Regions from separate parts of the Phenylobacterium sp. genome, predicted to be linked through region 1. Evidence: predicted binding sites of a transcription regulator. Region 1 holds the regulator's gene; the other holds the start of a gene.

Region 1 (5,697 bases):
GCCGAAGCGGAGTCCACTTCGGCTGGAAATCGTCTATGGAACCCCAATGATCCTCGTCGTCGATAACTACGACAGCTTCACCTACAACCTCGTCCACTACCTGAACGAGTTGGGGGCGGAGACGGTTGTCCATCGCAATGATGCGATCTCCGTCCACGAGGCGTTGGGTCTTCGGCCGGAGGCCGTCCTGCTCAGCCCGGGACCATGCACCCCGAACGAAGCCGGCATCTGTCTCCAGCTCATCGGCGAGGCGCCGGAATCCCTGCCGATCCTCGGCGTCTGCCTGGGCCACCAGGCCATCGGCCAGGCGTTCGGCGGCGAGGTCGTCCGCGCCCGCGCCCTGATGCATGGGAAAACCAGCCTTATCCATCACACCGACACGGGTGTCTTCAAAGGCTTGAAGAACCCTTTCACGGCGACGCGTTATCACAGCCTGTCGGTGGAAAAGGACGTTCTGCCGCAGGTTCTCGAGGTCACCGCCCGCACCGAGGACGGCGAGATCATGGGCGTCCAGCATCGGACCCGGCCGATCCACGGCGTGCAGTTCCACCCCGAGAGCATCGCCACCGAATGCGGCCACGAACTCTTGGGCAACTTCCTCGACCTGGCCGGCGTGAAGCGCCTGGCGCAGATCTGACCGCCGCCGGTCAGCCTTCATGTCCGCCGCCTTCAAGCCCCTGCTGATGCGCCTCGCCGACGGCGGCACGCTGTCGGAGGAGGACGCCGGCGACTTCTTCGCCGCCTGCCTGCGCGGCGAGCCGACCCCGGCGCAGGTGGGCGCGGCGCTCACCGCCATGCGCATGCGCGGCGAGACCATGGGCGAGATCACCGCGTGCGCGCGGGCCATGCGCAAGGCGGCCATCCATATCGAGCCGCCCTACCCCACGATCGACGTCTGCGGCACCGGCGGCGACGGCCAGCACACCTACAACATCTCGACCGCCGTGGGCTTCGTGGCGGCCGGCGGCGGCCTCAAGGTCGCCAAGCACGGCAACCGGGCGCTCTCCTCGAAGTCGGGCGCCGCCGACGTGCTGTCGGAACTGGGCGTGGCCATCGACGCCGGGCCCGAGCGCCAGTTCAAGGCGCTGGATGAAGCCGGCATCTGCTTCCTGTTCGCCCAGTCGCACCACGGCGCCATGCGCCACGTCTCCCCGATCCGCAGCGAGCTGGGCTTCCGCACGATCTTCAACCTGCTGGGCCCGCTGACGAACCCCGCCGGCGCCAAGCGCCAGGTCGTGGGCGTCTTCGCCGAGCGCTGGGTGGCCCCGTTGGCCCAGGTGCTGGGCGCCCTGGGCTCGGAGCGCGCCTGGGTGGTCCACGGCGGCGGCATGGACGAGATGACGACGACCGGCGAGTCCAGCGTCGCCGAGTATCGCGAAGGCCAGGTCCGCCTCTTCACCGTGACGCCCGAAGCCGTGGGCCTGCCGCGCGCCGCGCTGGCCGACCTCACCGGCGGCACGCCGGCCGAGAACGCCGTGGCGCTCCGCGACCTGCTGAAGGGCAAGCCCGGCCCCTACCGCGACATCGTCCTGCTGAATTCCGCCGCCGCCTTCCTGGTCGGCGACAAGGTCGAGACCCTCCGCGAAGGCGTCGAACTGGCGGCCCGGGTCATCGACGACGGCCGCGCCCAGGCCTCACTCGACAAGCTGGTCGAGATCGCGCCGCGGTCGCTGGACTCCTGATGGCCGATATTCTCGAGAAGATCGCTGCCTATAAGCGTGACGAGGTCGCAGAGCGGAAGGCCGCCCGCCCCGCGATCTCCACGGCCGGCGTCAGCGCGCCGCGCGGCTTCCGCGCCGCCCTGGAGCGCGCCCACGGCCCCGGCCGCCTGGCCCTGATCGCCGAGATCAAGAAGGCCTCGCCGTCCAAGGGCCTGATCCGCGCGGACTTCCATCCGCCGGCACTGGCCCGCGCCTACGAAGCCGGCGGCGCGGCGTGCCTGTCGGTGCTCACCGACACGCCCAGCTTCCAGGGCGCCGACAGCTACCTCACCGCCGCCCGCGGCGCCGTCTCGCTGCCCTGTATCCGCAAGGAGTTCCTGGTCGACCCGTGGCAGGTGGCCGAGAGCCGCGCGCTGGGCGCCGACGCCATTCTGGTGATCCTGGCGATGGTGGACGACGCGCTGGCCGCCGACCTGATGGCCGAGGCCCGCGCCCACGGCATGGACGCGCTGGTCGAGGTGCATGACGAGGCCGAGATGGCCCGCGCCGGACGGCTGGGCGCCGACCTCGTCGGGGTGAACAACCGTGACCTGCGGACCTTCACCGTCGACCTCGCGATCACCGAGCGCCTCGCCGCGCTCGCGCCGGCGAACGCCCTGCTGGTCACCGAGAGCGGCCTGTTCACCGCCGCCGACGCCGCTCGCCTCGAGGCCTCCGGCGCCCGCGCCATGCTGGTCGGCGAGAGCCTGATGCGCCAGGCCGACGTCACCGCGGCGACTCGCGCCCTGCTGGGCTGAGTCGGCTCTACATGAGAAAAACCGCAACGATTTCAGTGGGCCTAGGTGTAACTTGACATTAACGCGGAACACCTAGAGAACATCGACAGAAGTTGGCGGTTTGTTCTGCGAGGTCCTGAAATGCTTACCCGCAAGCAGCATGAGTTGCTCATGTTCATCCACGAGCGGATCAAGGAATCGGGCGTCTCACCGTCGTTCGACGAGATGAAGGAGGCCCTCGATCTGGCCTCCAAGTCCGGCATCCACCGGCTGATCACCGCCCTGGAAGAGCGCGGTTTCCTTCGCCGCCTTCCCCACCGCGCCCGGGCGCTGGAAGTGGTGAAGCTGCCGCAGCAGGCCACCGCCGCCGCCCCGCCCAAGGGTCGGGCCCCGTTCAAACCCCAGCTGGTCGAGGCCGGCTCCGCGGTCGCGGTCGCCGCCAACGACAGCCGCGAACTGCCGATCCTCGGCAAGATCGCCGCCGGCACGCCGATCGAGGCGATCCAGCAGGAACGCGACCGCATGCCGGTGCCTGAGAGCATCCTGGGCGCGGGCGAGCACTTCGTCCTCGAGATCGCCGGCGACTCGATGATCAACGCCGGCATCCTCGACGGCGACTTCGTGGTCATCAAGCGCACCGACAGCGCCGTCTCGGGCGACATCGTGGTCGCCCTGGTCAACGGCGAGGAAGCCACCCTCAAGCGCCTGCGCAAGAAGGGCGCGTCCATCGCCCTCGAAGCCGCCAACCCCGCCTACGAGACCCGCATCTTCGGCCCTGACCAGGTGGCCGTGCAGGGCAAGCTGGTCGGCCTCATCCGCCGCTACCACTGACCCATACGAAATCGACGATGAAGACCCGCTCGCCACGCCCGTGGCGGGCGGTTTTCATGAGCGCCTCCAGGCTCTCGAACCCGCCCTCCCGCGCCATGGCCTCGGTGACGTCGTCCAGGTCCACTTCCCGCAGGCGCGTCACCTCGATGAACCCGTCCAGCAGCCGGTAGCGCCCGCCCACCTTCACCCGCGGCGTCAGCCAGATCCGCACGCTGGTGGTGATCTCGCCCGACCGGACCCGCTCGCGCAGCGGCCTGGCGAACATCATCGCGGGTCATACCCCCAGGTCCACGGCCGCCGCCCCCGCTGGTCCTGCGCCCAGACGATCCGCCAGCCGCCGCCCTGCCGATAGAGCTCGGCCGAGCCGCCCGCCGCGAAGTCGGCCCCCGTCAGCACCAGCGGCGCCGCGCAACTCTCCGGCTTGAAGCTGTTCCGCAGGATCACCACGTCAGCTCCCGTGCAGAGCGCCTCCAACCTGCCCGCCTTCAACGGCCGCTTCAGGTTCCACGCCGCCGCCAACTTCACCGGAGCCTCGGCCTTCGCCAGGCAGCTCCACCGGTCGCACTGGAACCGCGCGTCCCGCTCGGGCTCGCTGATCACCGGCGTCAGCCCGCGTCGCCGCGACCACAACTCAGCGCCGAACAGCTTCACATCGGGCCGCAGCAGGACGCTCTCACGCCCCTCCCGAACCGCCACCGCCGCCCCGTCGGCGCTCACCCACACATCCGGAGCCGCAGGCCGGGGCGCCCACAGGATCGCCAGCGCCAACGGCAGGCCAGCCCACCGGAACGGCCCGCGCCACAGGCAGACGAACAGCAGTCCGAGGAAGCTGGCCGGCAGCACCCAGTCCGGCGCGCTGGGGATCACCACCTGCGCCGCTGGCGCGCCGGCCGCAGTCGCCGCCACCTGGTTCATCAACCCGATCGACCACCCCGCCACCTCCAGCGGCGCCTGCCCCAGGCCGAATGGCGTGAGCGCCGCGCCCAGCGCCAGGCCCGGCATCATCAGGAACGACGAGATCGGCGCGACGACGAGGTTGGCGAACAGGCCCCAAGTCGAGACGCGGTTGAAGTGCTGGATCGCGAAAGGCCCCGTGGCCAGGCCCGCCACGAAGCTCACCGCCAGGCTCGCCGCCGTCCAGGTCATCGCCGCCTGCGGCCAGCGGATCCACCAGGGGACCTCGATCTCCTTCACCGGCCGCGGCCAGACCTCGGCCAGGGCGACCAGCGCGGCGGTCGCGGCAAAGCTCATCTGGAACCCCGGCTCGGTCACGGCCTCGGGCTGCAGCAGCAGCACGCCCATGGCCGCCAGCGCCAGCGCATGCAGGCTGATCGCCTGCCGGTCGGCCAGGATCGCCCCGAACGCCACCGCCGCGGTGATCGCGGCCCGCTCGGCCGGCGGCGGCGCGCCTGACAGCACCAGATACCCACCCACCGCCGCCAGCCCCACCAGCGCGGCCACCTTCTTGCCCGAGACCCGGAGCGCCAGCCATGGCCAGGCCGCCACCAGAAGCCGCGCGGCAGCGAACGCGAAGCCGCCCACGATGGCCATGTGCAGGCCGCTGATCGAGATGATGTGCGCGAGGCCCGCAGCCCGCAGGTTCTCCACCTGCTCTTTCGGGATGAACGCCTCGTGACCCGTGGTCATCGCCGCCGCCAGCCCGCCGGTCTCGGGACCCAGGGCCGCCACGATCTTCTCGGTCAGCGCCCAGCGCTGGGCGTTCACCCACATGGTCAGCCTGAGCCGCCAGGGCGCTTGGTTCTCCGGCGTCGTCACGCGTGGCGCCCGCAACGCCAGGCCGACGCCGCCGACACTCTCGAAGTAGGCGTCCCGGGCGAAGTCGTAGCTGCCCGGGCTGGCCGGCGGCGGCGGCGGGTTCACAATCGCCAGGAGACTCACCACCTCTCCCGGCCGCGGCAGCGGCGTCCCGGGCCGCAGCGTGACGCGCATCCGGATCGGCGTCGTCTGGGCGTCCCAATCGCCCACCCGGATCGGGGCCAGCAACAGCCGCTGGCCGCCCTCCCCCGGTTGCGCGATATCGACCACCCAGGCCTCGACCGGCTGCGGTCGCGCGCCGGCCCGGGCCACCGGCGCCTTGACCGCCTCGGCCCGCAGCTTCGCCACGATGAAGCTGCCGACGGCGCAGGCCGCCAGCACCAGGCCCATCGTCATCGCCCGTGTGACGCTCCACCGCGTGGCGACCAGCAGCGCCGCCACGACCGGCAGCAGCGCCCACGCCACCCACGCCTGCGGCTCGCGCATCAGGCCGAAGTACGCCGCGCAGCCGCACCCCAGCGCCACTGGCGTCCACAGTGTCCACCGCTCGATCTGTGCGTCGGCCTGATCGGTCAGCCACGCCCCGATCCGTCGCAAACTCGGAGGTGTCAGATTAGGCCGGGGCCGATTCCGCGTGCTAAGAGGCGCCGCCG
Region 2 (5,697 bases), 4.5 Mb from region 1:
GCCGATCAGGCCGTGTTCCACCCGCATCGCGACAACACCACCCAAGGCACCGCGCACCGCAAGTTCGCCTGCTCGCTGAACCTCAATGACGATTTCGCGGGTGGCGACCTGCGCTTCGCCGAGTTCGGGACCGCCACCTATCGCCCGCCGCCGGGAGGCGCGGTGGTGTTCTCCTGCAGCCTGATGCACGAGGCCCTGCCAGTCACGGCGGGCAAACGCTATGCGTTCCTGCCTTTCCTGTTCGACGCCGCGGGCGCCGAAGTGCGGGCGGCCTACGAGGCGCGCACAGCCGCGCCCCGGGAGACCCAGGCATGAGCGACCGCTGGGCCCTGCCGCCGCTGTCCGAGGGCGAATTCGCGCCGGAATTCTTCGCACCCACCCGGGCGAACCCCAACTTCCACTTCAACACTGTCGCCGGCCGCTACGTGCTGTTGGGGCTGATGCCGCGCGACACGGCGGCCGAGGCCGAGGCCGCCGCCGCGCTCGCCCCGATTCGGGCGCTGCTGAACGATCGCCACGTCTGCGGGCTGATGATCTCGCCGCAGGGCGACTTCGCCAACGTACCGCCGGACGCCGTCCCGGGGGTGCGCTGGTTCCTGGACCCGGACGCCAAGGTCGCGTCGCGGTTCGGCGACGAACCGGGCTGGGTGCTGCTGGACCCGACGCTGCGGGTGATGGCCCGGTCGCCGCTCAGCGAGACCCAGGCGATGCTTCAGCGAATCTCGGCGCTGCCGCCGGTGGCGATGCATGCGGGCGCCCCCCTCATCGCGCCGGTGCTGGTCGTCCCGCGGGTCTTCGAGCCCGAGTTCTGCCGGAAGCTGATGGCCTACTACGACGCTCAGGGCGGACAGGTCTCAGGCGTGATGCGCGACATCGGCGGGCGCACCGTGGGCGTGCTCGACAACATGAAGAGCCGTCGCGACGTCAGCGTGACCGATCCCGAGCTGAAGGCCGGGATCATGACCGGACTGGATCGCAATCTCAGCGGGATGATCCGCCGCGCCTTCCACTTCAACCCGACGCGGCTCGAGCGCTACCTGATCGCCTGCTACGACGCGGGGGAAGGCGGTTTCTTCCGGCCCCACCGCGACAACGTTTCGCTGGGCACCGCGCACCGCAAGTTCGCCGTCTCGATCAACCTGAACGCCGAGGACTTCGAAGGCGGCGACCTGCGCTTCCCCGAGTTTGGACCGCGCACCTACCGGCCGCCCACCGGAGGCGCGGTGGTGTTCTGCTGCAGCCTGCTGCACGAGGCGACACCCGTCACCCGGGGTCGGCGCTACGCGGTGCTGCCCTTCCTGTACGACGCCGCCGGCGAAGCGATCCGTCAGCAGAACATGGACAAGTTGGACACGGGCCCTGCCCTGCGCCTGGACACCCGGTAAGCCACCGTTCATCCGACTCTCGCCACCCTGGCGCCGGAATCCGAAACCAGAGTCCGACGCGATGACCCGCCTCACCGTCCCCCTCTCCCTGGTCGCGGCGCTATGCGCCGGCGCCGCCCTGGCCGCCCCGCCGCCGATCCAGCCAGGCTATTGGGAGTCGACCAACAAGCTCCTGTCGCCCATCAAGCAGAGCAAGACCGAGCGGCGCTGCATCACGCCGGCCGATGTCGACAAGTTCGTTTCGGGCCCGTCCAACCGCCACTACGCCTGCACCTATCCCACCAAGGTGTTCTCCGGCGGGAAGATCGCGCTCAAGGGCACCTGCGTCTCCAAGAAGGGGCACAAGGTGGCCGTAAAGGGCGCGGGCGCCTACACCCCTACCAGCTTCACCCTGACGGCCGAGATCGCCACCGAGTTCCTGGGGCTCGACATCACCGGCAAGGCCTCGACCGACGCCCACCGGATCGCCGACGTCTGCCCGCCGCCCGAGCCGAAGGGCGAAGGCTCCAACTAGCCTTCGACAGCTTGACTTGGAGCGGCCGAGCCGGTCCCTCTCCCGCCCGTGACTGACAAGACCATCACCTACGCGGGCTATCTCGGCCTCGACCGGCTGCTCAGCGCCCAGCACCCCGCCAGCGATCGCCACGACGAACTGCTGTTCATCGTCATCCACCAGACGAAGGAACTGTGGCTCAAGGAGATCATCCACGAGGTGAAGCTGGCCAAACGGCTGATCCGCGAGGGCGACGCGGAGCCAGCCTACAAGGCCTTGGCCCGGGTCTCGCGAATCCAGACGATCATGACGCTGTCGTGGGACGTGCTGGCCACCATGACGCCCGCCGACTACCTCACCTTCCGCGGCGGCCTGGGGACAAGTTCCGGCTTCCAGTCCTGGCAGTTCCGGACGGTGGAGTACCTGCTGGGCCTGAAGGACGCCTCGTTCCTGGCGTTCCAGGAGGAAGGCAGCGACGCGCTGGCCGAGCTGAAGGCGGCGCTGTCGGCGCCCAGCCTCTACGACGACGCCCTGGCGCGGATGGCCACCCACGGTCTGTCCCTGCCGCCCGAGGTGCTGAACCGCGACGTCTCGCAGCCCTATGCGCCCTCCGCCGAGGTGGAGGACGCCTGGCTCGCGGTCTACCGCGACACCGCCCGCCACTGGGAACTCTATCAGTTGGCCGAGAAGCTGGTGGACCTGGACGACGCGCTGCTGACCTGGCGGCACAAGCATGTGCTGACCGTCGAGCGGATCATCGGCGGCAAGCGCGGCACCGGCGGCACCGACGGCGCAAGCTACCTGCAGAGCACGCTCAAGCGCCGTTGCTTCCCTGAGCTGTGGTCCTTGCGGACACGGCTCTGATCCTGTCCGACCACGTCGCTGACCGGCGAGAGCCGACAGGTCGCAGTCGCCTTCCCCTCATGGGCGATTCTGAAGGCGATTTTTCTCCTCACAGGCGAATCTGAAGAACCCGGCAAGGCGTGAAGATGGGTCTTGGGCCATCGGACCGTGGCGCGTGCCCGCGGATAAGACGGCCGACTCTTTCGCAGCCGGCCGCCTGCCTTCGCCTCAGCCGTGTCCGGCTCTAGAACGGGATTTCGTCATCCAGGTTGGCGGAGAAGTCTTCGCTGGGGCGCGAGCCGCCGCCACCCTGGCGTGGCCCCGACGAGAAGCCGCCGCCGCCACCGCCGGAGTAGCCGCCGTCGTAGCCGCCCTCACCCTGGGAGGCCCCCTCACCGCGGCCGCCCAGCATGGTGAGTTCGCCGCGGAACTTCTGCAGCACGATCTCGGTGGAATACTTCTCCTGGCCCGACTGATCGGTCCACTTGCGGGTCTGGATCGACCCCTCGATGTAAACCGTCGAGCCCTTCTTCAAGTAGTTCTCGCAGACCTTCACAATGTTCTCGTTGAACACCACCACGCGGTGCCACTCGGTCTTTTCCTTGCGCTCACCGGTGTTGCGGTCGCGCCAGGACTCGGACGTGGCGATGCGCAGGTTGGCGACCCGATCGCCCGAGCCCAGCGACCGGATTTCGGGATCCGCGCCGAGGTTGCCGATGAGAATGACTTTGTTGACGCTGCCCGCCATCGATCTGGTCCTTGGTTTCCGTAGGAAGCGGGCTCTCTGCCCAAGCGGGCACGCTAGCGCGCCGATCCGCCGTTAACAAGCAAATGTTCCATATTTGTTCCGACTTTTCGGAACCGTCCACAGCAGATAGCTGGGGATTACTGAGGCATGGCCCCCGGGGTGGCCAAGCGGCCGTCGCCGGTGCGGACCAGGGCGACGTAGCGCGGGCCCTCCAGGGAGGTGGAGGTCAGAACCCCTTCCTTCTGCAGGAACAGGAAGTTGGCCTGGTAGGCCCCGTAGATCTCCTGGCGGTTGCCGCCCAGGGTCAGGAACTTGATGCGCATCGCCTCGAGGTTCGCGGCGCATTTCTCGAGGCTGTCAGTCTCTACGAGCTTGTTGTACTTAAGGGACTGATCTTTCTGCGGAACCACGTGGTAGCAAACCCGCGCGTCACCCGGCGGCGTGGTCTTCTTGGCGCAGGCGCTGACACCCAGGGCGGCGGCGCAGACGATGAGGGCGGCGAGCGTCGATTTTACGGGCATGATCCGAGCCTAGCAGCCCTACCCGACCGGCGGAATGGCGCAGTCGGGCGATTGCGCCGTCAGGGTGCGGAACGTGCGATTGTCGTCCGAGACCTCGACGCGGCCGGCCACCAGCCGCAGCGTCTGGCCGCCGAAGCGGCCGTAGCTGGCGCCGGCGCCCTTCTCGCAGCGCCCCGCGAACAGGGTCTGCAGACAGGCGTTCAGGTCGCCCTCCGAGGCCACCTTGCGCCAACGCCCGCCCCCGTGACGCCAGCATATGTTGGCCGGCGGCGGCGCGGGCTCCTCGGCGTCCGCGTCAGCGGGCGGCAAGGCGGACTCGACCTCCACCGGCGGATCCGCCTCGACCGGCGGCAACGGGGTCAGCACCTGGCCGGCCTGCTCGGCCGCCGCCAGGGCCCCGGTCTCGTCCAGGCCCACGTCCAGCGCGTCGGTCGCGACGCCGTTTCTCTGTGCGCAGGCGGTGAGGCTGAGTTCGCCCACGAACTGGCCTTGCACGAAGCAGCGCAGCAGCTTGCCCGGTTGGGCCGGCCCGTCGTCCGGTCCCATGGCGTCGATCACCAGCCCGCCTTCTGACGCCGGAGGGGCGCGCTCGGAGCCGCCGCCGTCGCCGATCAGCATCCAGGCGGCGCCCAACCCGGCGACCAGCGCGGCCAGCCCGCCGACCACGACGACCGGGAACCCGCGTTTCCGCGGCGACTGTGGGGATTCTGGCGGCGTCTCCATCCGCCCTGGCTAGACCCCGCGCCCGGCGCTTTCAAGGCGCCGCACGGGCTGCCTAGCCGCCCAGACGCGAGAGCGCGGCCTGATAGTTGGCGATCTGGTTGTTCAGGTAGGCCGGCACGGGTCCCGAAGCGGCCTTGGCGGCTATGGCCGACTGCGGCTGCGACGCGGCGACGAGGTCCTTGTAGACCTGACGCACGATGCCCATCGCCTTGCCGACCACGGCCAGGGCGTGGTTCCGATCCATGTCCCCGGTCAGGTTCAGCCCGTCCTCGAGGCCCAAGCCGTAGAGCATGGCCTTGCCGTCGGCCGGGAGCGTCTTGCCATCGACGATCCTGGTCTTGCGGACGACGCCCTCGGAGATGCCCAGCATGGCCAGGGCATCGCGGTCGGCCTTGCCGGCCCCAAACTCGATGATGTTGCGGTCGGTCGTGGGCTCCACGCGCAGGCTGCGCATGCCCTCGGAGGTCGAGATCGTGACCTTGGCCTGGAAGCCCGACGCGCGGCGGATCTTGACGGCCAGGGTGTCCAGCGTCTCGGCCGCATCGATGGTGATGGTCTGGGTCCGACTGCCGACCTTCATCGTGAAGGTATCGCCCGTCCGCAGGCTGGACTGGGCCGTCAGGCGCGGCGAGTCGGTCAGGTCCATTTCGCCCTTGGGCAGGCCGATGCGGTCCAGAACGCTGGCGCCCGACGTGTCGACGGCGATCGAGGTGGGCGCGGCGCGCCCGTCCTTGCCTGTGAAGCGCCGCGACCAGTCGATCGAGCCGGCCGCAATATCCAGCTTGGCGAGGAAACCGTCCTTGACGCCCAGCGCCGTGGGGTTCCCGGGCAGATCCGTGCCCGCAGCGCCGCCGATCCAGACCTGACCGCCCGATACCGCGAGCGATGTCGCCCGGTCGTCGCCGGCGCCGCCGTAGTAGGCGATCTGGCCGCCGCCCGAGAGGTCGGCGCTTATCCGCGCGGCGAAGGCGTCGCTGCCGCCGG

What was found. The regulator LexA, encoded in region 1, represses DNA repair genes until DNA is damaged. The targets are predictions, from matches to a motif close to ATGTTCNCNANNTGTTCT.
Region 2: the regulator LexA is predicted to act here: its motif matches at 3,553-3,570, upstream of ssb (single-stranded DNA-binding protein).

What each region holds. Positions count from the first base shown of each region.
Region 1 covers NZ_OZ260078.1:271,043-276,739, forward strand. Annotated here, with positions in the region: gene ACQ66R_RS01350 (anthranilate synthase component II) at 47-637, shown strand; gene trpD (anthranilate phosphoribosyltransferase) at 657-1,682, shown strand; gene trpC (indole-3-glycerol phosphate synthase TrpC) at 1,682-2,458, shown strand; gene lexA (transcriptional repressor LexA) at 2,579-3,268, shown strand; gene ACQ66R_RS01370 (ASCH domain-containing protein) at 3,249-3,536, opposite strand; gene ACQ66R_RS01375 (ComEC/Rec2 family competence protein) at 3,533-5,641, opposite strand.
Region 2 covers NZ_OZ260078.1:4,756,966-4,762,662, reverse strand. Annotated here, with positions in the region: gene ACQ66R_RS23420 (2OG-Fe(II) oxygenase) at 1-315, shown strand, start outside; gene ACQ66R_RS23415 (2OG-Fe(II) oxygenase) at 312-1,385, shown strand; gene ACQ66R_RS23410 (DUF3617 domain-containing protein) at 1,447-1,899, shown strand; gene ACQ66R_RS23405 (tryptophan 2,3-dioxygenase) at 1,963-2,742, shown strand; gene ssb (single-stranded DNA-binding protein) at 2,966-3,469, opposite strand; gene ACQ66R_RS23395 (hypothetical protein) at 3,607-3,990, opposite strand; gene ACQ66R_RS23390 (hypothetical protein) at 4,009-4,713, opposite strand; gene ACQ66R_RS23385 (hypothetical protein) at 4,766-5,697, opposite strand, start outside.